Regions from separate parts of the Methylobacillus sp. genome, predicted to be linked through region 1. Evidence: predicted binding sites of a transcription regulator. Region 1 holds the regulator's gene; the other holds the start of a gene.
The links. Region 1 encodes sigma-54, which starts transcription at its own class of promoters, with help from an activator protein. Its sites were predicted from a motif close to TGGCACNNTTCCTGCT; they were not measured.
Positions count from the first base shown of each region.

Region 2: a site for sigma-54 is predicted at 2,067-2,082, ahead of V7Z75_RS02260 (LLM class flavin-dependent oxidoreductase). Genes of this name have one in related genera too.

Region 1 is NZ_DAIUFW010000010.1:7,924-18,237, forward strand. Features, by position in the region: gene V7Z75_RS11815 (M3 family metallopeptidase) at 1-751, opposite strand, end outside; gene V7Z75_RS11820 (DUF4870 domain-containing protein) at 759-1,100, opposite strand; gene ptsP (phosphoenolpyruvate--protein phosphotransferase) at 1,159-2,904, opposite strand; gene V7Z75_RS11830 (HPr family phosphocarrier protein) at 2,947-3,216, opposite strand; gene V7Z75_RS11835 (PTS sugar transporter subunit IIA) at 3,209-3,616, opposite strand; gene rapZ (RNase adapter RapZ) at 3,665-4,507, opposite strand; gene hprK (HPr(Ser) kinase/phosphatase) at 4,507-5,469, opposite strand; gene hpf (ribosome hibernation-promoting factor, HPF/YfiA family) at 5,574-5,900, opposite strand; gene V7Z75_RS11855 (RNA polymerase factor sigma-54) at 5,931-7,397, opposite strand; gene lptB (LPS export ABC transporter ATP-binding protein) at 7,417-8,142, opposite strand; gene lptA (lipopolysaccharide transport periplasmic protein LptA) at 8,217-8,756, opposite strand; gene lptC (LPS export ABC transporter periplasmic protein LptC) at 8,782-9,501, opposite strand; gene V7Z75_RS11875 (KdsC family phosphatase) at 9,509-10,033, opposite strand; gene V7Z75_RS11880 (KpsF/GutQ family sugar-phosphate isomerase) at 10,036-10,314, opposite strand, start outside.
Region 2 is NZ_DAIUFW010000001.1:470,193-480,506, reverse strand. Features, by position in the region: gene V7Z75_RS02275 (TonB-dependent receptor) at 1-77, opposite strand, end outside; gene V7Z75_RS02270 (hypothetical protein) at 589-816, shown strand; gene V7Z75_RS02265 (HAD hydrolase-like protein) at 882-1,529, shown strand; gene V7Z75_RS02260 (LLM class flavin-dependent oxidoreductase) at 2,124-3,188, shown strand; gene V7Z75_RS02255 (LLM class flavin-dependent oxidoreductase) at 3,207-4,376, shown strand; gene V7Z75_RS02250 (cupin domain-containing protein) at 4,539-4,814, shown strand; gene V7Z75_RS02245 ([protein-PII] uridylyltransferase) at 4,874-7,447, opposite strand; gene map (type I methionyl aminopeptidase) at 7,450-8,253, opposite strand; gene rpsB (30S ribosomal protein S2) at 8,472-9,221, shown strand; gene tsf (translation elongation factor Ts) at 9,309-10,184, shown strand; gene pyrH (UMP kinase) at 10,292-10,314, shown strand, end outside.

The DNA of each region.
Region 1 (10,314 bases):
TGCCGAACTCGGAGGCGCGGGTGGCGTAGGCGCGGTAAAGCGTTTCGCGCAGCTCGCGGTTGTCGCCGTATTGCAGCACCGGCATGTAGGAAGGGAAGTGCAAGGTGAATTTCCAGCCGGTTTTTTCATCGGCCTTGGCGGCTTCGGCCGCGGCTTGCAAGGCATCTTCCGGGATGCCTTTCAATTGGGCTTCGTCCTCGATGAACAAGGCGTAGTCGTTGGTGGTATCGAGCAGGTTTTCCTCGAACTTGGCGGCCAGGGTGGAAAGCTCTTCCTGAATCGCCTTGAAGCGCGCCTTTTTGTCTTCAGGCAATTCAGCGCCGCCAAGGCGGAAATCGCGCAATTCGTTATCGACGATCTTGCGCTGGGCGGTGTTGAGCTTGTCGTAGTCCGCGCTGGCACGCAAAGCGCGGAACTTGGCGTACAGGCGCTCATCCTGCGAGAGGTCGGCATAGAACGCGGTCAGCTTGGGCAGGTTCTCGTTGTAGGCCTCGCGCAATTCGGGACTGTTGACCACTGCATTGAGATGACCAACCTGTGACCAGGCGCGCGAAATTTGCTCCTCGAAATCTTCCAGCGGGCGGGCGAAGTTGTCCCAGGTCGGCGCGACGGTATCTGTTGCCAGCACTTCCACCAGTGCACGGCCTTTTTCAAGCAGATGGTCCACGGCTGGCGTGACGTGTTCAGGTTTTACCTGGTCGAACTGTGGCAGGCCGGAGAAATCCAGCAAAGGGTTGTTGGCAGTGCTCATAAAATCCTTAGTTAATCAGTCGCAATGTAAACGGGTAACGGTATTCTTCGCCCTTGCTGGCGGCAATAGCGGCCAGCACGCAGAGGACGATGTTGGCCAGCCAGAGAATGCCGGCCAGCAGAAAGCCGATGAGGACATACATCAATATGGAGCTGATGACGTAGCCTATCAAGAGCGTGATCTGGAAATTCAGTGCTTCCCTGGCATGCTCACCGATGAACGGGCTCTCATCCTTTTTCAGCAGCCAGACGATCAAGGCGGGAAACAGGCTGAACAGCGTCCCCGCCAGGTGGGTAATCACGGCGATATTTTTCTCGTCCGAGCTTGGCACGGTAATCAGGTCGTTCATGGCGCATCCCCCTGGTTGATTGGCCGCCTGCTGGCGGCGCTTTGAACAGATTCTTAGACTATTGATTGAGTTTTTCAAGCAAAGGTTCGATCTTGTCGCTATCGTACGCGTTCATGATCTTGCGCACGAGCGGAGTAATACCTTGCAGGTCGGTCTGCAATACCTGACGCTTGATGGTGAGGATCTGCGCCGGATGCATGGAGAACTGGCGCAAGCCCATACTGAGCAGCAACCGTGTGAAACGGACATCCCCGGCCATTTCCCCGCAGACCGAGACAGGCTTGCCCAGTTTATTGCCAGCTTTGATTGTCATATCGATCAGCTTGAGCACTGCAGGGTGCGTCGGCTGGTAAAGATGCGATACCGCATCATCCGTCCGGTCGATGGCAAGCGCGTACTGGATCAGGTCATTGGTGCCGATGGAAAGAAAATCCAGCTCTCGCGCAAACGCCTCAGCATTGATGGCGGCAGCGGGAATCTCAATCATGCCGCCCAGCTTAATCTCCTCGTCGAATGGAATATTGTCCGCGCGCAGGCTCTCCTTGGCGCGCTCGAACTGCACCACCGTCTGCCGCAATTCAAACAGCGAGGACAACATGGGGATAAGCAGCTTGATCCTGCCGTAATGCGAAGCCCGCAGGATGGCGCGTAGCTGGGTAGAGAAAATTTGCGGCTCTGCAAGGCAGAGACGGATAGCGCGCAAACCAAGCGCCGGGTTGGTGCAATTACGCGCGGCTGCAGGGTTCACCTGCTTGTCTGCGCCCAAATCCAGGGTGCGGATGGTAACCGGCATGCCTTTCATGGTTTCAGCCACGGTGCGGTAGGCCGCAAACTGCTCTTCTTCATCCGGCATCTCCCGCCGGTTCATGAACAGGAATTCGGTACGGTAAAGGCCAATCCCGGTAGCGCCGAGCGATTTTGCCTTGGGCACGTCGGACGGTACCTCGATATTGGCGTGCAGCTCGACCTCCACGCCATCCAGCGTCACGGCCTTGGTCTGCCTGAGACGTTTGAGCTTCTGCTGCTCCAGCTCCCATTCTTCCTGGCGCAGCTTGTATTCCGCCAGCGTGCTCTTGTCAGGATTGACGAGCACAACGCCATGGTTGCCATCAACAATGATCAGCTCGCCATCACGGATCAGGTCGCATGCGCGGTGCAATGCCACGATGGATGGAATGCCCAGGCTGCGCGCGAGAATCGCGGTATGCGAGGTCACGCCGCCAACATCGGTAATGAAGGCAGCAAACTGATGATGCTTGAACTGGATGGCGTCGGCTGGAGAAATATCATGCGCTACGAGAATCAATGCGCTTTCATTCGGCCGCGTGGCAACCTCGCTGGGATGCCCGAGCAATACCTTGATAATGCGCTCCACCACTTGCACCACATCCTGCTTGCGCTCGCGCAGGTATTCGTCATCGATCAGCTCGAACTGGGCCACCAGCTCGTTCATCTGCTGCTTCAATGCCCATTCGGCATTGCACAGCTCTTGTTCAATAATCACTTTGGGCGCTTCCGACAAATGCTTGTCAGCCAGGATCATCAGGTGGGTATTGATAAAGGCCGCCAGCTCCGCAGGCGCGGTGACAGGCAATTGCTCCTTGATGGTTTCCAGATCATGCCGGACGCGTTCCAGCGCCTGCTCGAAGCGAAGAATCTCGGCCACCAGCGCTTTTTTCGGAATCTGGTAATGCACGACTTCCACCAGCGCATTGCTGATGATATGGGCCTGACCAATGGCAATGCCGCTGGACACGCCAACGCCATGCATGGAAAAACTGACCTTGCTGCCTTGAGCCACCATGAGCGATTCCTGAAAAAGGGAAGAAACTTAAGTGCTAGTAGATTATTCCGGCTCGCCGAACCGCTCATTGATCAGCTTGACCAGGGCGTCCATCGCCGCCTGTTCATCGCTGCCATTAGTCTCCAACGTCACAATACTGCCCTTGCTGGCCGCCAGCATCATCACGCCCATAATGCTTTTGGCATTGACGCGGCGACCATTGCGCTCAATCCATATTTCACAGGCATGCCGGCTGGCGGTCTGGGTGAGTTTGGTGGAAGCGCGCGCATGCAAGCCGAGTTTATTGATGATTTCTATTTCTTGTTTAATCATGATGCTTACAGGAATCCTTGGAAAAATGCACAACCCCGTCGCGGCCGCCACTGATGGCCTTCTCGACAAGGTTCATGATGCTGCCGTTTCTATAGGTCAGCACACGCACCAGCATGGGAAGGTTCACCCCTGCCACCCCCTCCACATGCCCTGGCTGCAACAGCCGGGTCACCAGATTGCAAGGTGTGGCGCCATATACATCGGAAAGTATCAGCACACCCAGCCCCTCGTCCAGTTCCTTGATCATCTGTTGGGCCTGCGGCAACAGCATGACCGGGTCGTCATGCGTTCCCACTCCCAACTGGCGCAACAATGGCGGCCTTGAACCCATGACATGGCTGGCGCAATGGATCAGGCTTTCACCCAATGTCCCATGCGCGATGATGAGTATTCCTATCATGCCGTTATATCCTGTTGAATCGTGATATCGCCAGCGCAGTCAGCTGCACTAGCCTTGCTCCAGTGAGCGATGTCTGACCATCACACGCTGTTGCTGATGGCGGAAATAGCTCGCCAGACGCTCCGTCAGGTAAACCGAGCGGTGCTGCCCGCCCGTGCAGCCGATCGCCACGGTCAGATAGCTGCGGTTATCCGCAACAAAGCTGGGCAGCCAGCGTTCGATGAACTGGCGGATGTCCTCATACATATCTTGTACGCTTTCATGCTGCTCAAGAAAATCGCATACCGCTTTGTCCTGCCCGGTTTTGGGCCTGAGCGCGAGATCGTAATAAGGGTTGGGCAGGCAACGCACATCGAATACATAATCCGCATCGAGCGGAATACCATGCTTGAAGCCAAAAGAGGAAAACAGCAGCACCAGCTCGCCGTTTCTCTGAGTAACGAATTCCCTGACCCAATGCCGCAAGGCGTTGGCGCTGAGATTGCTGGTATCGATGCGCAAGCCCAGATCCACCAATGGTTCCAGCAAGTGCCGCTCGTGGCTGATGCTTTCTGCCAGTGTACTGGTGTCGTTGCTCAACGGGTGGCGACGACGCGTTTCGCTGTAGCGTTTGACCAGGGTTTCGACATTGGCCTCCAGGAAAAGTACCTGGACATCCATGCCCTCTCCCTTGAGCGTGCGGATATTGCCCGGCAATGCTTCCAGGGATGCGCTGCGGGTATCGATGCTGATCGCTACGCGTTCATGCTGTACTTGGCCCAGGTGTTCGGAAATTTGTGGCAGCAAGGTGGCTGGCAGATTATCGACGCAGTAGTAACCGCTGTCCTCCAGCAGCTTGAGGACAATACTTTTGCCTGAGCCTGAAAGACCGGTGACGATAACGAGCTGCATCATTTCTCCGCTTGTTGCTTGAGCTTCCGTGCCGTGCGCGCCATCTCGCGATGCTGACGCTGCATGAACTGTTTGGTACCGTTGATGCCGCGCAACAGCAGCATATGATTGCGTACCGCCACTTCGACCAGTACGGCGATATTGCGCCCTGCTGCCACGGGAATCACCACCTTGGGGACGGTAACCTCAAGAATTTTCTCATGATGAGACTTGATCTTCAGTCTGTCCAGCGGCTCCATGGTATCCGCCATCTGCAACTGCACGATCAGGTCAAGCGGCTTGGTCGGTTTAACGGCATTGTCGCCGAACAAGGCGCGAATATTGAGCACGCCCAGGCCGCGCACCTCAAGGAAATCCTGCAGCAATGGCGGGCAACGCCCTTCCAGCCGGTCGGGGGCAACGCGGTAGAAATCGACGATATCATCCGCCACCAGGCGATGGCCGCGTGAAATCAATTCCAGTGCCAGTTCGCTTTTGCCGATGGCAGGATCGCCCTTGATCATGAGGCCAAACCCCTGCACCTCGAGGAATACCCCGTGCTGGCTTTCAGACACCGCCACCGCTTGCGCGAGGTAATGACTCAAGACATCCATCAGCTCGGGGCTACGTAGTGGTGAAGCCAGCAAAGGCGTCTTGTATTCGTCTGCAGCCGCAACCAGCTCATCTGGCGCCACTTCGCCATTAGCGACGATGATGGCGGCGAGGTCAGCGGAAAAAAGATTCTTGATAGCCTGCTGCAACTCGCGCGGATGCAGGCTGAGAAGATAATCCATCTCTGCGCACCCCAATACCTGTACCCGGTTGGGATGCACGAAATTCAGGTGGCCGATCAACGCCAGCGAAGGCTTGGTAACAGTTTCACTGGTCAACGGATTCTCGCCGCCCGCCAGACCTGCTATCCATTTGAGCTTGAGTTTGCGGCGCGTGTCGTTGTAGAGCTGGGAAACACTGATTTCGGCCATGTGGCTTGATTCTCTGGGAATGATCAGTCAGAAGAAACAACTAAATAGGGTACCGATTCCATCACTTCGACAGAAGCGGTACCCGTTTGCAGCATAGACAGGATTTACTCGACGGTTTGATGCTTGACGCCGCCGTCAGCCTGGTTATGGCTGCTGACCTTTTCCTTATGCTTCAATACTTGGCGATCCAGTTTGTCAGCAAGCGAATCAATCGCGCTATACATATTCTCCGCACCGCATTCGGCATGCAGGTCGTTCCCCGGAACACGCAGGGTGGCTTCCGCCTTTTGCACCAATTTTTCCACGCTGAGCGTCACCTTGAGATCAATGACATGATCAAAGTGATTGCTGAGTCGGGCCAGCTTGGACTGCACATATTCGCGCAGGGCTGGGGTAACCTCTAGATGATGTCCGGTCAGGTGCAAATTCATAACACTCTCCTTACTTAAAAAACGCGCAAATCAAAGCGACTTGCGCTGGTTGGCCGCGGGAATCTGTAGAGATTCGCGGTATTTTGCTATGGTTCTTCTTGCAACCACAATCCCCTGTTTACCGAGAATATCAGCAATCTGGTTGTCAGACAGCGGCTTCCTGGGATTTTCCTCGCCCACCATCTGCTTGATCAATGCGCGGATGGCCGTGGCGGAACACGCGCCACCGGATTCCGTTGCCACATGACTGCCGAAAAAATATTTCAATTCGTAGACGCCGCGTGGAGTGAGCATGTACTTTCTTGTCGTCACGCGTGAAACCGTGGATTCGTGCAAGCCAAGCTCATCGGCAATTTCACGCAGCACCAGCGGGCGCATGGCCACTTCCCCATGCTCGAAGAAATTGCGCTGCCGATCAACAATCGCCTGGGATACGCGCAGGATGGTAGAGAAACGCTGCTGGATGTTCTTGATCATCCATTTGGCTTCCTGCATCTGGCTCATCAAGTATTGGCTGGAACTGTCGCGGTTGCGTTTCAGGATGTTGGCATACAATTGATTGATGCGCAGCTTGGGTATCACTTCATCATTCAGGCTCGCGATCCAGATACCTTTGACTTTTCTGACCACGACTTCATGCTGGATATAGTGATCCGAGGCAATATGACTGAACTCGCTGCCAGGGCGCGGATTCAGTTGGGTCACAAGCTGCTGCACCGCTTTCAATACACCATCATCGCAATTCAGCAGCTTGCGCAAGCGCGTGTAATCCCGGCTCGCCAGCAAAGGCAGGTATTGCCCAGCCAACGTGATCGCCTGTGCCAAGTGAGGAGTGTCCTCGGGCAATGTCCGCAACTGCAAGACCAGGCACTCAGCCAGGTTGCGCGCGCCAATACCGGGCGGATCCAGGTTCTGGATATGCTTAAGTGCGATTTCCAGTTCCAACAACTCAATTTCCAACTCTTCCGGCAACAATGCTGCCAACTCTTCCAACGGTTGCTCAAGGTAGCCGTCATCATTGATGGCATCCACCAGCACCATGGCCAGCGTCTGGTCGCGCTCGGAAAGTGGCATCAGTTTGATCTGCCCCAGCAGATGCTCACGCAATGTAGGGTTTACTGCTTCCTGGAAGCTGAAATCGTTATCGTCGTCATGATTACCACCACCCTCCTCCCAGCGGTTGCTACCCTGAAAAGACTCGAAGTAGTCATCTGCCGCACCGCCGGATTCCGGCATTGGCAGATCGTCGGCTACGGGTTCGGATGTTTCGGCTGTCGTCTGGCCAGAGGCCACGTCATGAGAGGGGCCATAGCTATCGGATACGTCAGCAGCACCATCCGGGCCATCGACGCGTTCCAGCAAAGGGTTGGCCTGCAGCAGCGATTCCAGCTCCTGGTTCAGCTCTTGCGAAGACAGTTGCAGCAGCTTGATAGATTGCTGCAACTGCGGCGTCAATGTCAGATTCTGGGAAAATTTAAGCTGTAGACTTTGTTTCATCTTTACTTTTGTGCCACGACTACAGGCGGAAGTCCTTGCCTAGATACACTTCTCTCACACTTTCATTATGGATGATCTCGCTGGGCTTGCCCGAGGCAAACACGCGGCCCTCGTTCACGATATAGGCACGGTCGCAGATGCCCAATGTCTCACGCACATTATGGTCGGTGATCAGTACGCCGATACTGCGCTCGGTCAAAAAGCGCACGATCTTCTGAATATCCAGCACTGCGATCGGGTCGATCCCGGCAAATGGCTCATCCAGCAGAATAAAGCTGGGGTTGGTCGCCAGACAGCGGGCAATTTCCACCCGGCGGCGCTCGCCACCGGAAAGGCTGACGGCCATGTTGTCGCGTATATGGGTGATATGGAGTTCATGCAGCAGAGATTCAAGCTGTTCCTTGCGCTGTGCATCCGTCATATGGTGCTGCAACTCCAGGATAGCCTGGATATTTTCCGTCACCGTCATTTTGCGGAAAATAGACGGCTCCTGCGGCAGGTAGGCCAGGCCCATGCGCGCGCGCTGGTGAATCGGCATCCGGCTCAAATCCTTGCCGTCGAGCAGGATGCGGCCACCATCCAGCGGCACCAAGCCTACCATCATATAGAAACTGGTGGTCTTGCCCGCGCCGTTCGGCCCCAACAAACCTACTACCTCACCACTGTTGAGTTGCAGGGAGATATCCTGCACCACAGTGCGTGACTTATATTTCTTGCGCAGGCTTTCTACGATTAATTCACTCATGTATGCAATATCTAAACAGGGCAATATTCTTGGGTTCGCTTTCGCGCTGGAAGTTTCTTTCCATGTACTCGAGCTCAGGGGGCGTCTGCTGCCGGCTTTTTCTTGGGTTGGATGATGGCACGCACACGCCCGCCCGGCGTGGCTGGCGTGGCCGCCTGTGAGCCGCCGCTGATGACTTCCGCATATTCGGCGTTGGCGTCATACATGATGTAATCCCCATGCACGATATCTTCCCCGCGCTTGACCCATGCCTTGGTGAACAGCTGCACCTTGTCCATGCGTCCATCATACTCTATACGCTGGGCACTGCCCTCCATGTACTCGTTCTTGCCGTCGCGCTTCTGCTTGAAGGTAGTGGGGTTGCCATAGGAGGTGCTGTGCTGGAAGCCTTCCTTGTCCTCGCGCACGATCAGCCTGTCTCCACGGATCACCAGCGTCCCCTGAGTCAGGATCACGTTGCCGGTATAAGTGCTGGTCTTCTTGGCATCATTGACCTGTACCGAATCAGCTTCCAGTTCGATCGGTTTCTCCCGGTCCGCCTTTTCGGCATGAACATTGACGGCAAACATGCTTGCCATAAAAGCAAGCAATAAAGAATAACGCAGGGTGCGCATAAAATCTCCGCTGAAGAATTGCATTCTATTTTTTGGTTTTAGCTGGCAGCTTAGCATTTTTACTATTACCGGATTGGGTTTGTCTGCCAGCCTTGTTCACGGCAGGTTTTGCTGCCGCCTGTTTAGGCCGGGTTGTAGGTTGGGGTTTGCGGGCAGGCTGTTTTTTGACAGCCGGACGCTCGTAATGCGCACGCACGCGCTTGTTCAATTGGATGGTCTGGTTTTTCTTGTCATAGACCATGCCAACCGCCCGCACGATGCTTTTCGGCCCTTGAGTGATCACTACAGGCCGGTCGGTGGAGGCAATATTTCTATCCGGCTCTATCCGCAGGTATTCCGTCGTCAATGTCATCTCCTGGCGGTCGCCCCAGGCTGGTCGCACGACGCGTACATTGTCATAGATATCCACGATATCGCCTTTGCTGGAAACATGGCCGCGCTTTCCTTCGATAGTCGTGGGCGGAGCATTCACGCCATATTGCGTGAAATGCGGATTTTCCAGCTCGGTGGTGTCATCATCCGGGTAATGCCGCATCTCGGAGGCCTTGAGGATATGGCTGATGTTGCCTGCGGCGTCGGTCTTGGTCGTGGCAAAGTTGTTCAGGATATAGTCGGGATCATGGCGTGTGCTGCCATCCACTTTCGGTGCAGGCGGCTGCACCGTGCGATCTATCCATAGCGTCAGCAAGGCAAGCACGCCCAGCACCGCCAGCGGAAAAAAAATGGTATTGACGCGCCCCTGCATATCCGGCTTATTTCAGATACGGCGCCATTTGCGCATCGAATGTGCCCTGGGCCTTCATGAGCAACTCGCAAACCTCACGAACGGCACCACACCCGGCCTGGCGCTCGGTGGTGTAGTGGGCATACTCCTTCACCAGCGGCATGGCATGCGGTACGGTAATGCCTAGCCCGGCACGGCGCATGGGCGGGATATCAATGACATCATCGCCCATGAACAAACACTCTTCAGCAGATACACACTGCTTTTCCAGCAAGTCGTTAAATGCTTCCAGCTTATCGTCCACGCCCTGATAAATGATATGCACGCCTGTATTCTCGGCACGCTTGACTACCACATTGGATTTACGCCCGGTGATATACGCCAGACGGACACCGGTATTCCCCAGCAGCTTCATTCCCAAACCGTCCTGGGAGTGGAATATCTTGTATTCCAGACCATCATCGCCCAGCATCAAACCGCCATCAGTCAGGACGCCATCCACGTCAAATACCGCAACCTTGATGCGTTTTGCGCGCTCTTCCAGAAAAATCACTTCTAAACCACCTTTGCCATCAATAGGTCGTGCATGTTTAATGCCCCGACCAAGTTACCCTGCTGGTCAACGACCAACAGGCTGCTGATTGAATATTGCTCCATCAATGCCACCGCATCCACCGCCAGTTGCTCGGGCAGGATAGTCTGCGGATTCCGGTGCATCACGTCGCCCATACTGGTGCCGTGAATATCGACACCAGCCTCGAACGCCCGCCGCAAGTCACCATCAGTGAATATTCCCACCGGCTTGCCCGCATCATCGAGCACAGCCGTCATGCC
Region 2 (10,314 bases), on a different contig from region 1:
CTGCCAGTGAGCACGCCAAGGAGGGCATGGGCAACAGGCTTGCGGATGAAGGCGATAGCTAGGTTCTTGGATGGCATATGGTTCCCTGAAATCATGATGAAAACGAAATTGCATTGATGAAACGTCAATGCCAAGTGGCAGGAACCATGCCAATGTTCTGGTTTTTAATTAACTTATTGAATTTAAATATAAATAATTTTATTTGACAGGTGTTTGGCGTGCTGTTGTGTTTTTTTGGCAACAGGAATCGTGGTGCTGGATCATCATCTGTTGTTTTCTGAACAGTTGATCTGGCATTGCCTTGGGTATGTTGATTTATGTGTTGCTTTGCGAGCACCTGTTGATTCTCGATCATCTGCTTTGGTCGGGATGGGGAGGTTGTGTTCGTTTTGCAGCAGAAATATCCGCGCGGGATTGGGTGCTGGAAGCTCTATATGGGGTTGGTGGATACTGAAAAGTGTGGAAAATTTTTAATTAATAATATATTTAAAAACAAATTGATATTTAATATTTTTGATAAATAGGATTAATAATATTCTGTATCAGGATAGCTATTTTTCTACCTCAAGGCAGAAGGTGGCACGGTGTTTGCGGAAGTCCAGGCTCAATCATTCTTCATTTCGAGGATTCGACCGCGACAACACACCGTCCGTCCTGGGGGTGCCAGAAGACTTCCAGGTCGAGATATTGATCGCAATCGGCAAGCAGAGGGAAAGCGCGGCTTTGCCCGAGGATATCCAGGCGAGGGAACAGCCGACCCCGCGCAAGCCCTTGGCGGGGTTTTACGCCGAAGGCCAGTTCAATTTCAAGGAGTAGCGCAATGACACTCCGGTTTGGAGGCGCATTGCCGATGAAAAAGCGGAATTTCCTGAGTGATTGAGATGCGCCACGACAAGCTGCTTTTCGATCTGGACGGCACGATCAGCGATCCTTTGACCGGAATCGCGCGCTGCATCAATCATGCGTTGCATCACGCCGGGTATCGTACATATACGGAGGCCGAATTGGGCCCTTTTGTCGGGCCTCCGCTTGATCAGACCTTCCAGGCAATCACCGGGAGCAGCGACCAGAATGAGATCAGGGCATTGGTGGAGAAGTATCGGGAACGCTATGCCGACATCGGCTACGCGGAGAATCAGTTGTACCAGGATATGGATATTGTTATCGCAAGGTTGTATGAAGCCGGGACGGTCATGGCAGTCTGCACTTTCAAGCCTCAGGTATATGCGGAGAAAATCCTGGAACTGTTCGATCTCAGGCAGTATTTCCGCTTTGTCAGCGGCGGGGATATTGGCATCAGGAAATGGCAGCAGATTGCGGAACTGAAAGCGCTTGGCCTTGCAACGGAACGCACCCTGATGATAGGCGACCGGAATGTAGACCTGACTGCGGCGTTGCGGAATCATCTGCCATCCGCCGCAGTGTTGTGGGGATATGGTTCGGCGGAGGAGCTGCTGCCCCACGACCCTTTGCATGTCTTTCGCCGCCCGGGCGAGCTTTTGCAGTTGAGGGGATGGATTGTTGTTTAGTCATTAACACTTCAGGCGCAATCGCAGTGGGTATTGTGCCGTATTCAGCGAACATTATCGGTTCGGAGATATCTCTCCAATAGCGGTTGGGCATTGTCGCGCTGCCTTTCGCTTGCCAGCGAGTCCCTTTCATTTGCTTCGCCAAATAAAAGTAACCAAAGCAAAGGCGACCCCGGTGCCCTGCGTTGCTCGTGCCGGATGGGGGCTTGCTGAACTCGCTGCGCTCAAACAGACGCAAGCCCTGAATCCATCCAGCACTGTGCTACTCGGCGCAGCCAAACGGGGGCAACGTCAAACCCCAACCCGCTCTTGGCATTGCTGCGCTCGCCATTGGCCTTGAGGGGGCGTGCATGCCTCAACTGTTTGAATTCAGTCAGTTAAAACATGCCAACTGTTGCAATAAAAACAGTTTGGGCTGTGAATTGGCCTGGATTGGGTAGGCTGTCGTGTGACTTGAAATAAAGAGTAGTGGGATTAATCCAATAAATTCAACCTTCTAAAAAATCCCATATATGAATGATGGGAATTTGCAGGAAATGGCATGGTTTCTGCGATAAGTATGGTGATCTAAATAGAAATATCGCGGAGATATGCATGACAGTTAAATTTTTCTGGCAAGCGCAGACCTCAGGGGATGGGCGCTATGCCGACGCCGAAAAACGCATCCGGGGCGAAAGGGCCGACAGTCGGCCTTATTTCCTGCCGGGCGTGACCGACCCTCGCGGCCAGCGTTTCAATTATTTCGACCATTTGCACCAGATCGCCAAGGCGGTGGAACTGGCCAAGTTCGACGGCATCAAGGTCAGGAACGATCCTGAAGGAGACGAATCCTGGATCGTCGCCGGCTACCTCAGCCGTGCGACGCGCTACTTGACGGTGCTGGCAGAGTTCGACGCCTCGCGCGGCTCGGCAGTTTATGCCGCCAAGAACGCGGTGAGCTACCAGCGCTTTACCGAAGGCCGTTTTGCCTGGCAGATAGGCGTGGAGTCCGATGAGGCGAAGCGCAGACAGCAGGGCGACTTCGCGGCGCAGGCGGACCTGTATCCAAGGGTAGAGGAGTTTGTCACTGTGGCCCGCAACGTCATCACCACGACCGGGTACGACTTTGACGGCCGCTTCTTCCAGGTGTTGCAAGGCGGCTTCCAAGGGCCGCTTTCCGGTCAGAAGGTTCCTCCCATCTATCTATCCGGCGAGACGGACGAGGCATATGCCCTCTCAGCCAAGCTTGCCGACGTGCATGTGCTGGAAGCGCAGCCGCTGGATGAAGTCGCAAAGAAAATCTCGCTTTTACGCAACCTGGCAAGCAAGCAGGGCCGTACATTGCAAATCGGCCTGCGCGTGGATGTGCTGGCGCGCGAAACCGAGGAGGAAGCGGTATTCGACGCCAAGCGTTATGCCGAACAGAGCGGCCAGCAAGCCGACGACAGCAATACCGCAGGGTTGTGGCAGGGCTTGACCACAGCCAGCACCGGCGCAAGCGCCGCGCTGGTCGGCAGCTTCGAGCAAGTCACGGAACAATTGGCCGCGCTGGCGGAAGCGGGCGTTGAGCAGTTCATCCTGGGCGCCGTCCCCAGCCTGGAAGAGGCCTACTGCATTGGCGAGAATGTCCTGCCGCCGCTGCGTTCCCTGATAAACGGCGCCAGCCAGCGCGCAGCCTGATAGAGGAGTCGATATATTATGGCAATTGATGTTTTCTGGAGAATTCCAACGCACGGCGAGCCAAGCTCGCTGCGCAACAAGCTGCACCACCGCGGCGACTGGTCGCAGCAGCAAGGCGACCATATCGTGCAAAAAGGCCTCAGCGGAGGCCATGGCGACGGTTTCAACAACCTCGACTATATCGCCGAGGTGGCGCGTGCCGCCGAGATATCGGGCTTCCAGGGCGGCTTGATCCCTTCCTTCCCGATGACCGACGAGCCGTGGGCGATTTCCTCGTTCCTGGCGCGCGAGACCAGTACTTTCCGCTTCATGATCGCGTTCCAGCCGGGCTTCCTGAACCCAGTCGTGGCCGCGCGCATGACGGCTAGCCTGCAACGCGCCACCGGTGGCCGTGCCCTTTACAACGTGATTACCGGCGGTGGCGGCCCTGCCCAACTGTGGTGGGGCGACGTAGCGCCGCACGACGACCGCTATGCGCGCACGACAGAATTCCTGGACGTATTGCGCGGCGTATGGAGCGGGAACAGTTTTTCCTACCAGGGCAAGTTCTACCAGGTGGAGAATGCGGCGCTGCCGGCCCAGCTCCTGGGCCAGGACTTTCCTGAGATTTACTTCTCCGGTTCGTCCGACGCGGCCCTGGCTTCCGCCTCCAAGCATGCGGACTATTATCTTTCATGGCTGGAGCCTTTCGACCAGTTGCGCGACAAGTTCGACCGCGTGAAGGAGCGCACCGCCGCATTGGGCCGCAAGATCAAATGCGCAGTGCGCGTGGACATCATTGCCCGCCGCACCGAGGAGGAGGCCTGGCGCGAAGTGCAGCGCGGGTTTGAAAACCTCGATGACGCCGCGCGCGAGCGCTACAAGCGTTTCGCCCAGCAAACCGGGGATTCCGTCGGCGCCAGCCGTCAGCGCAGCAATGCGCCGAAGGAGCTCAATGATTACCGCGACTTCATCATCCATCCCAACGTCTGGTCCGGTCTCAGCCTGCTGCGCGGCGGGCAGACCCAGGGCATCGTCGGCAGCTACGAGCAGGTGGCCGAGCGCCTGGATGACCTGGTCAGGCTTGGCGCGGATGCTTTCATCCTCGCCAGCACTCCGCACCTGGAAGAGGCTTATCGCGTTGGCGAAGAAGTATTGCCGTTGGTGCGCGGTCACGACAGCGCGCCAGTCTTGCGCGCGGTGGGATAACAGCAAGGGTTAAGGCGGCCTTGGCGGCCTGACCTGCAAAGGACTGGTGGAAAAATTGCTGAAATGAATCGCATTTACTCGGGAATGGGTCTACATGTTAAAATCTACGATCCAAGCAGGTCGTTTCATGCGGCTATTCAATTTTTAGATGAAGGATGTTAAATGAGCCAAATTATTATCGAGCACAACCCAAGTGAAGAAAAACTGAAGGAACTGGGCGTTGCCAACTGGTCCATCTGGGAAAAGGAAGTGTCTAAGTTTCCACTGGATTTCGGTATCAAGGAAACTGCATATGTTCTCGAAGGCGAAATCCTGGTGACACCAAAGGGTGGCGAACCAGTCCGCATCGTTCCTGGTGACCTGGTTGTGTTCCCTGTTGGCCTGCAAAGCAGCTGGGAAGTGGTCAAGCCACTGCGCAAGCACTACAAGCACGGTTAATTGCCGGATTGATCAAAAGAAAAAGCCCCGCATTGCGGGGCTTTTTCTTTGTAGCAGCTTTAAAGCTGTTCGCGTAATGAGGCCTCAAGTTGTGTCAGAACACCTTGATCCAGGCGTTGGCCTGATTGATCCGAGATCAGGAAAGTATCTTCCGCGCGATTGCCCAAGGTGTTGATCTTGGCGGTATGCAGGCGGATATGATGCTGCTGTAGCACATGGGCAATACGTGAGAGCAAGCCTGGCCTGTCATTGGTAGCGATATCCAGGATGGTGTTGTTGCTGTCAGCTTCCTGTTTCAAGGTGACTTCAGGCTTGATGGGCATGTGCTTGACCTGTCGACTGATGCGGCCCTGCGCTGGAGCGTCTGGAAGAGCTTTACTAGTCAATTTTTGTGTCAATTCATATTCGATAAAATTTAATAAATCACGAGAACTTAGTTTCTTATTTGATTGATATAAAACAAGAAAATTATCAAGAGCATAACCATGTTGAGTAGTGTGAACCTTGGCTTCCACAATGTTGTAGCCAAGCTTGCCGAAAAAACTGCAGATACGGGCAAAGATATCCGCTTGGTCGGGCATGTAGATCATGGTCTGGATGCCGTCTCCTGCAGGACTCAATCTGGCACGCACGATAGGTAGTTGGGTATTGATATGGTCAAACAGCAGGCGGGTGTTCCAGGCGATGAGATGAGCTTCGTGGCGCAGGAAATAAGCCGGGCCAAACTGTTGCCATAGCGGCAAATAGGTGTTTTCGACGATGCCGTAGTAATTCAGGATTTCCTTGGCCTGCTGCTGTCGTGCGGCCAGCTCTGCATCCAGGCTGCTGCCGCGCAATATGCGTTGGGTAGCGCGGAACAGATTTTCCAGCAGCGCGGCTTTCCAGTTATTCCATACTTTAGGGCTGGTACCGCGAATATCTGCCACAGTGAGCAGGTATAACGCGACAAGGCGCTGCTCGGTGGCGACGTAGCTGGCGAATTTCTCCACTACTGCCGGGTCGGACAGATCAGATTTTTGCGCAGTAGTGGACATCACCAAATGAGCCTCTACCAGCCAGGCGACCAGCCCGCCGTCTTCCTTGGAGAGATTGTGCTGCTTGCAAAATCGGCGCGCATCGACTGCGCCCAAGGTGGAGTGATCGCCGCCGCGTCCTTTGGCAATGTCATGGAACAGCGCACCTAAATACAGCAGATATGGCTTGGGAAATTCCTTGAACAGGCGGCTGCATACCGGAAACTCATGCAAAAAGTCGGGGTTGGCGAAGCGTCGCAGATTGGCGAGCACATTCAGGATATGTTCGTCCACTGTATAGACATGGAACAGGTCGTGCTGCATCTGGCCGGAGACGCGCCCGAACGCAGGGATATAGCGCCCAAGCACGCCATAGCGGTTCATGCGTTTCAGAGTGCGGGTAATGCCTTCTGGTTGCTGGATAATCTGCATGAACAAGGCTTTATTCCTGGGATTGCTGCGGAATTGTGGCGTAATTTCGCTCTTGGTGCGATGCAGGGCACGCAGCAGGTTGGCTCCCATGCCTTTGAGTTCCGGGTGCTGTTGCAAAACCAGAAAGCTTTCGAGGATGGCGGAAGGATCATCGTAGAGCAGGGTGGGGCTCTTGGTTTCCAGCAGGCCATTGACAGCCTCGAAGCGCTGGTTGAGGCTGACCACAGTATGCTGCTGCGGATAGATGCGTTCGCGCAGCACTTGCAACAATATCTCATTGATCAGACTGACAAACTTGGCGCTTTGGTAAAAGCCGTGCATGAGCTGTTCGCTGGCGCGTTTGCGCTTGGTGGTTACCAGCCCCAATTGTGTGGCGAGTTCGTTCTGGAAATCAAACAGCAGCCTGTCTTCCCGGCGCTTGGCCAGGAAATGCAGGCGGATGCGGAGCATCTGCAAATGGCGCTCATGGCGACGTACTTGGCGGGCAGCTTGTTTGGAGACGATGCGATTTCTTGTCAGTTCGTGCCAATTGCTCCCCAGGCCGAGCGCACGCGCGATCCAGATGATGTTCTGCAAGTCACGTAGCCCGCCTGGGCTTTCCTTGATATTGGGTTCCAGATTGTAAGCAGTATCGTTGAAACGAGCGTGGCGTTGTTCCTGCTCCTGGATCTTGGCCTCAAAAAAGCTATCTGCCTGCATGATGAAAGCGATGGTTTGCTCGAAAGCCTGGTACAAGGGGGTACTGCCATCTAGGTAGCGCGCTTCCAGCAGGTTGGTTTGCACAGTAACGTCGCGCCGGGCTTCCTCAATGCATTCCGCTAGGGTGCGGACACTATGGCCGATAGCCAGGCCGGTATCCCATAGCGTGCTGATCAGCGCTTCAATATTCTGGTTGAGGGCGGTATTGCTATCATCCGGCAGCAGAATGAGAATATCGACGTCGGAATAAGGAAATAACTCGCTGCGGCCATAGCCGCCCACGGCAATCAGGCAGGCATGCTGATTTAATCCGCATGCCTGCCATAGGGAACACAGAACCTGATCTGCCAGCCTGGATTGTTCGTGCAGCAGGCGGCTGACATCGGGCTTTTGTTCAAACGCGACTCTTAAAGCCTGTTGATCTTCCTGTAGCTGATGGCGCCATTGTTGTGCCAGGTGGGCATGTCCGGGTTGTGTTGCAGAGGGCATTCTTACTGGGTGATAAATGCGGGAGGAGCAGGCATTTCTGCGGAAATGGTCAGCACTTCATAGCCTGTTTCCGTCACCAGTACCGTATGTTCCCACTGCGCGGACAGGCTGTGATCCTTGGTCACGATGGTCCAGCCGTCGCCAAGCTGCTTGATGTCGCGCTTGCCGGCGTTGATCATGGGTTCGATGGTGAAGATCATTCCCGGTTTCAGCATGGCGCCTTTGCCTGGCAGTCCGTAATGCAGCACTTGCGGGTCTTCGTGGAAATTTTTGCCGATCCCGTGACCGCAGAATTCGCGTACCACGCTATAGCCGTGTTTTTCAGCATAGGTTTGGATGACATGGCCGATGTCGCCTAGCGTTGCACCGGGCTTGACCTGGGCAATACCCAACCACATGCAGTCATAGGTGATATCAGACAGGCGCTTGGCCTGGATGGAGAGTTCACCGACATGGAACATGCGGCTGGTGTCGCCGTAATAACCGTCCTTGATTACAGTGATGTCAATATTAAGGATATCGCCACTCTTGAGCACTTTATCCCCAGGAATACCGTGGCAAATTTGGTGATTGACCGATGTGCAGATGGACTTGGGGTAAGGTGTGTGGCCATGCGGCGCATAGTTAAGCGGAGCGGGAATGGTTTTCTGCACGTTGACCATGTAGTCATGGCACAGTTCGTCCAGCTTGCCTGTGGTGACGCCCGGCTTGACGTGGGGCGTGATAAAATCCAGTACTTCTGCAGCCAGTTTGCAGGCTACGCGCATTTTTTCGATATCTTTTTCTGTCTTGATGTTGATTGCCATGGTGGTGCGAGGCTTGCGCCCAGGTTTTCCTTGAGTTCGTACAGCTGCTTATGGTAGCATACGCACCCGTTTGGCAGGAAACTCAAGCCTGTCAGCGAATCCTGCAGTCTGACCATTATGTCGGGCTGTAAATCTGCACATATACCCCGTACAGGGTGCCTGCTGAACGCAGGTGATGTTGGGTGTATGGAAGCAATAACCCTTACTGGAGATTTAAAATGTCCGTTACCATGCGTCAAATGCTGGAAGCCGGTGTCCACTTCGGCCACCAAACCCGCTACTGGAATCCCAAGATGGCTCAGTACATCTTTGGCGACCGCAACAAGATTCATATCGTCAACCTGGAAAAGACCCTGCCGCTGTTTGAAGATGCGCTCAAGTATGTGCGTCAGCTGGCTGCAAACAAGGGCCGTATCCTGTTTGTTGGCACCAAGCGTCAAGCGCGCGAAATCATCAAGGAAGAAGCAGCGCGCGCCAATTGCGCATACGTCAACCATCGCTGGCTGGGCGGCATGTTGACCAACTTCAAGACCGTCAAGCAGTCCATCAAGCGCCTGAACGACTACGAAGCCATGCTGCAGGAAGGCGGCCTAGAAAAGTTTGGCAAGAAGGAAGCTCTGGGTTACAAGCGCGAAATTGAAAAGCTGGAACGCTCCATCGGCGGCATCAAGGAAATGGGCGGTTTGCCAGATGCGATTTTCATCGTTGACGTTGGCCATGAAAGCGGCGCCGTGACTGAAGCCGGCAAGCTGGGTATTCCTGTCATTGGCGTGGTTGACACCAACAACTCTCCTGACGGCATCGCGTATGTGATTCCTGGTAATGATGACTCCAGTCGTGCGATCCGTCTGTATGCGCGTGGCGTTGCAGATGCCGTATTGGAAGGCCGCAACCAAAGCATCAATGAAATCGTGAAGGCAGCGTCCGAAGAGGAATTTGTCGAGGTTGAAGAAGCCGCGGCAGAGTAAGACCCTGTTGCAAGGGGGCTTTGGCCCCCTTTTTTTGTACCTGATTCTGGCCTCGGGCCAAAAAACATATGTTAAGGAGTAAAAAGAATGGCTGAAATTACCGCAAGCATGGTCAAGGAATTGCGTGAGCGCACTGATGCGCCGATGATGGACTGCAAGAAGGCGTTGACCGAAGCTGAAGGTGATATGGCGCGTGCCGAGGAAATCCTGCGCGTGCGTTTTGGTAACAAGGCAAGCAAGGCTGCTGGCCGGGTTGCTGCTGAAGGTATTGTGGCTGTCAGCATCAAGGCTGATGGCAAGGTCGGCGCAATTGTCGAAATCAACTCCGAAACCGATTTCTGCGCCAAGAATGCGGATTTCCTGGCGTTTACTGCGCAGGTGGCTGATGCCGCTGCCGCTTCCAAGCCTGCTGATGTGGATGCATTGTCTGCATTGGGCATTGATGGCGGCACTGTTGAAGAGGTGCGTACCCAACTGGTAGGCAAGATTGGTGAAAATATTACTGTGCGTCGTTTTGTTGCTGCGGATGCCAAGGGTAAGTTTGTCAGCTACGTGCACGGTGGCAAGATTGGCGTGCTGGTGGATGTGATTGGTGGCGACGAAGCGCTGGGCAAGGATATTGCCATGCACATTGCTGCGGCCAAGCCGAAGTCCCTGGATGCCAGCGGCATTTCTGCCGACCTGATCGAAGCCGAGCGCCGCGTGGCTATCGAAAAGGCCAAGGAAGCCGGCAAGCCGGAAGCCATGCTGGACAAGATCGCGGACGGTACCGTGCAGAAATTCCTCAAGGAAGTCACCCTGCTGAGTCAGCCATTCGTCAAGGATGACAAGCAAACCATCGAGCAACTGCTCAAGGACAACAATGCCAGCATCGCTTCCTTCACTATGTATGTAGTGGGCGAAGGCATCGAGAAGGTCGTGACCGACTTTGCGGCTGAAGTGGCTGCTGCAGCGAAGGTGTAAGCAGGATCATGGCCGCAGTGTTGCGGCCATAAGGTAGTTGAGGCGTGTATCGCCTGTTTCAGGCGGTACGCGTGTGCATCATCATTTGCATAACAATAAGGAGCCCCATGAGCACTCCCGCCTATAAACG